One region of the Selenomonas sp. FC4001 genome, then DNA from elsewhere that is predicted to be linked to it. Evidence: a T-box and tRNA genes for the amino acid it is inferred to sense, from the RefSeq annotation. Region 1 holds a T-box; the other holds one or more tRNA genes.
What was found. The T-box of region 1 lies ahead of T320_RS10675 (valine--tRNA ligase). A T-box ahead of a tRNA ligase gene usually reads a tRNA of that ligase, here a tRNA-Val.
Positions count from the first base shown of each region.

Region 2: it has a tRNA-Val gene. The T-box ahead of T320_RS10675 (valine--tRNA ligase) is inferred to sense a tRNA for this amino acid. The anticodon was not compared.

Region 1 covers NZ_KL370793.1:207,443-209,844, forward strand. The annotation lists gene T320_RS10675 (valine--tRNA ligase) at 1-1,498, opposite strand, end outside; T-box leader at 1,548-1,782, opposite strand; gene T320_RS14685 (hypothetical protein) at 1,983-2,141, opposite strand; gene T320_RS10680 (type I glutamate--ammonia ligase) at 2,335-2,402, opposite strand, start outside.
Region 2 covers NZ_JNJF01000009.1:81,386-83,787, reverse strand. The annotation lists gene T320_RS04015 (S-layer homology domain-containing protein) at 1-238, opposite strand, end outside; tRNA gene T320_RS04010 (tRNA-Leu) at 965-1,050, opposite strand; tRNA gene T320_RS04005 (tRNA-Leu) at 1,085-1,171, opposite strand; tRNA gene T320_RS04000 (tRNA-Val) at 1,299-1,375, opposite strand; tRNA gene T320_RS03995 (tRNA-Val) at 1,379-1,455, opposite strand; gene T320_RS03990 (TPM domain-containing protein) at 1,892-2,402, opposite strand, start outside.

The DNA.
Region 1 (2,402 bases):
TAACCATACGGGCTACCCAGAAGAAGATGATGTCGTAACCGGTTACGAGCGTAGCCGTCGGATAGAAATGCTTGAGCTCTTCCGTCTCGTTCGGCCAGCCCATGGTTTCAAACGGCCAGAGGCCGGAACTGAACCAGGTGTCAAGCACGTCTTCGTCCTGATGGATATGCTTGCTATGGCAGTGCGGGCATTCCGTCAAATCCGTACGGGATACGCTGGTCTCACCGCATTCATCGCAGTACCATGCAGGGATGCGATGGCCCCACCAAAGCTGACGGGAGATACACCAGTCGCGGATATTTTCGAGCCACTGCAGATAAATCTTGCTGAAGCGTTCCGGCACGAACTTAATGCGGCCGTCTTTAACGGCTTCCATAGCCGGCTTGGCAAGGCTTTCCATCTTGACGAACCACTGCTTGGAGACCATCGGTTCAATCGTGCTGTGGCAGCGGGAGCAGTGACCGACAGCGTGTTCATGTTCTTCAACGGATACGAGTACGCCGAGTTCTTCGAGCTCTTTGACGAGTGCCTTGCGGCATTCGTAACGGTCCATGCCGTTGTACTTGCCAGCACCCTCGCCCATCGTACCATCGTTGTTGATGACCTTAATCTGTTCGAGGTTATGGCGCAGACCCATTTCAAAGTCGTTGGGGTCATGAGCCGGTGTAACCTTAACGGCACCAGTACCGAATTCCTTATCGACATATTCATCGGCGAACAGCGGAATGCGGCGGTTCACAATCGGCAGAATCAAGGTTTTGCCCACGATATCCTTATAGCGTTCATCTTCCGGATGCACCGCTACGCCCGTATCACCGAACATGGTTTCGGGGCGGGTCGTAGCGATTTCCACGTAGCGGTCCTCGCCCTCTACCTGATAGCGCAGATGCCAGAGATGGCCGTTTTCGTTTTCATGTTCCACTTCGATATCGGAAATGGCCGTGTTGCAATTCGGGCACCAGTTGGTAATACGCGTGCCCTGATAAATAAGCCCCTTGTCATACAGGCTTACGAACACTTCACGCACAGCCGCAGAGCAGCCTTCGTCCATCGTGAAACGCTGGCGGTCCCAGTCACAGGAAGAACCCAAAGAACGCAGCTGGGACATGATGCGGTTGCCATACTGTTCCTTCCAGTCCCAAACGCGTTCGAGGAACTTTTCGCGGCCCAGTTCATAGCGGTTCGTGCCTTCTTCACGCAGGGAAGTCTCAACCTTGGCCTGCGTAGCGATACCGGCATGGTCACAGCCCGGAATCCAAACGGCATTGTAGCCCTGCATGCGGCGGAAACGAATCAGAATATCCTGCAGCGTGTTGTCAAGCGCATGGCCCATGTGCAGCTGACCCGTGACATTTGGCGGCGGGATAACCATGCTGTACGGCTTCTTGCTCTTGTCCACTTCTGCATGGAAGAGTTTGTTCTCCTCCCAGAACTTATACCATTTCTTTTCAAACGACTGCGGGTCGTAAACCTTCGGAATGTTGTTTTCCTGCGTCATTTCTTCGCTCATCATTATCCTCCTCAATAAACTAAAAAGCGCCTTCGCCCCAAAGGACGAAAGCGCATACTTTCGTGGTACCACCAATGTTTTCTGACCCGTCAATTTGACATGTCAACTTGACAAGTCAGCTCAAAGCCTTAACGCGGCCAGACGTCTGCACCTACTCCATTCAGCACAGAAGCTCCTAAGCGACCTTCAAACCTGCCATGGGGAAACTTCCACCAACCATTTCCTCTCTATGCCACAGCCGCAGCCCTACTCCTCTTAGTCATTGCCCTGCTATATTTCTAATACGGCGTTAATTCTACCACAAAATCAAGCACTTGACAATGACCTACCAACAATTTGCTTAATCAGCCTGGATTTCTGCTTTCTTAACGCAAAGACAACGTCAAAGGCTCCATCTTCACCGCCGTCTTTGTCTATCGGCGCTAATTCATCATAACATTTCCATAAACCTGGTATCCCATTCCGGTTTTCTTCAAAGAATCGGCAACCCCACTAATACCTGCGATACTACGCCGGCGAAAAACCAGGCCATGGCTTTCCGCACACTGTGAGAGTTCATATACGCATCATAACCTATACAGAGGTCAACAATCAACGGCAGCAGAAACAATACAACATACAGGGCTTCCATCGTCAGCATCCTCCTTTTATAAAGTCAGAAATCCAAGCTATATAGAGCATATTCGTCGGATGAATATCAGATTCCTTCTCCATCTTATGTATACATGAAAATAATCTTAGAATTATTTTTGTTTATTCAGATAGACACAAAAAACTCCCGCCAATCCAATGTCTGATTGGCGGGAGTTTTCTTTAGCCGTATATTAAATCATATTTTTAACATAGGAATCATAGAGAGCCTTGAGTTCTTCCATCTTGTCGTACATTTCCA
Region 2 (2,402 bases), on a different contig from region 1:
TCTTAGCCATAGCTTTAGCTACCATCTGAGCCATTTCGTAACGGGTGATGTTACGGTTGCCCTTGAAGGTGCTGTCGCCATAGCCTTCGATAACGCCGTCAGCAGCCAGCTGGCTTACAGCGTCATAAGCCCAATGGTCAGCAGGAACATCGGAGAACGGATTTGCAGCAGCGAAAGTCGTGCTAGCTGCACCAACAACCAGAGCGGTCGTCAGAGCGGATACGAGAGTCTTCTTCATGAGAAACTCCTCCTTCTGTAAAATAGAATTAATATTCGTTCTGAAGGCGGAATAGAAGACTTTGCGAGTGTCCATGTTTCCTCAGCAATTTTCCATTCGTTTTTCAGAACCTAAGTTAGTTTAACATAATATAAAACGATTTGCAATAGGAAACTAATTAAATTTCCATTAAATTTCCATTAAAAATTCAGAATCAAGGCAATACTTTATGAGCGTTACTAGATTGTTCGTGCCCGAAAAGCCCGTGGCAGTATATTCCTGCGCTAGTACGCGCAAGCGCGTAAATCGCTTAGGAATACACCGCCACGGGCTTTTCGTAGGTAACTTTAGGGCACTTTTTCTTGACTTTATCGCTATAAAATGCTATATTTTTCTTGTAAAGAGAGAGTATAGACATGTTATACCCAAAGAAAAAGCCCTGCCGAAGTGATGACCGGCAGGGCTTTTCTTAGAATCATCTGCAATAAGCGCAGGGAGTACATAATGGCTAGATTACCACCGCTGCTTGGGGCTTACAAGCCTAGCCAGTGCAAAACAAGCTCAGCGATAATGCCGCCGATGATACTTGCCAGCACAGAAGCCGCAAAAGAGAGTTTAGACATGTCTTCCCCTCCTCTCTCGCCGGATTAACCTTTGATAGAGGCTGTGGCAACAGAGACATTATAGCATAAAAAGACCATTACGGTAAATGTCCATCTACCATAATGGTCTTTTCTAATTCTTAATTGGTGCGGTCGATGGGACTTGAACCCATACGTCTTGTGAACACTACCCCCTCAAAGTAGCGCGTCTGCCAATTCCGCCACGACCGCAACATATTCAATAAAAAGGTTTTACACATAAAAATGGTGCGGACGAGAGGACTTGAACCTCCACGATGTCACCACCACTAGTACCTGAAACTAGCGCGTCTGCCGATTCCGCCACGTCCGCATTAAGGTGTCGTCGGTGTAAGCACCGAACCAACACAAACGATTATACGGGATAATTCTGAATGTGTCAATAGGTTTTTGAAAAAAATCAAAAAGGAAGCCGTTCCCAGCTTCCTCATAATTCAATATGGTGCTCGCCGAGGGATTCGAACCCCCGACCCCCTCCATGTGACGGAGATGCTCTAGCCAACTGAGCTAGGCGAGCTTATGGTGGGGTTAACAGAATTCGAATCTGTGACCTCCTCGATGTCAACGAGACACTCTAACCAACTGAGCTATAACCCCATGTCGTAAGGACAAGACTCATTATAGCCAATGTTTATTGTTCTGTCAAGGAATTATTGTGATTTCATCATACAAGCGCTATAATATTGTTGTTGCCACAGCCTTCGTCAAAGGTTAATCCGGCGAGGAAGGAGGGCTGTTTATGAATTTCTCTCAATTTTGGTTATCGGTACTTGCAAGTTTTATCGGCGGTATTATCGTTGAGCTTGCACTCTACCTGCTGGGCCGCTGACCAGTGGCAATGTGGTAATCCAGCATAATGTACTCCCTGCAAGCATCAGCAGATGAACAAGAAAAGCCCCCGCACAGGCATCACTCTGGCGGAGGCTTTTCTTTGTTCGGTACTGTAATGAACTTCTCTCAATTCATTTGTATTTTCAGTCTAGCATCGACGTCTTTTTTTGTCAATGATTTTTTACGGCCAGTAAGTGCAATACTAAAACTTTCCTCCCCCGCCGCCGTGGCTGCTGTCGCTGGAGGATGATGAGCTGCCACTGCTCTTGGATTTTTGCCGGCGGGTCACGGTGGTATAGAGGTATCTGTCCTGCCGCTGGAAGATGTCAACGCTGTCCTGTTTCAGGTAAGCGCTGGCTTCTACGGCAGGAGTAACATTGCTCATGCCGCAGATGAGGTAATAGGCAAAGAAAAAGCCGCTTGCAGCTGCCACCGCTGCCGCGATAATCGCTGCCCAAATGTCAAATTCATCACCAGGGTCATAGGGAACACCCTCTTTTTCGTAATAACTCAGATAGCGGTCTATACCATCCACGAAGTGATGAAAGCCATCGCTGTAATCACCATTGGACAAATCATCCAAAAAGAGATTTTTGAGGCCATGAATCCCCGCTTCGTCGGTGATTTTCGCCCGCATTTTATTATCGGTGGAGATATACCAGTCACGGCTGCCCATGGCCAGCACGAGGACAATACTGCCGTTTTCCCCATTG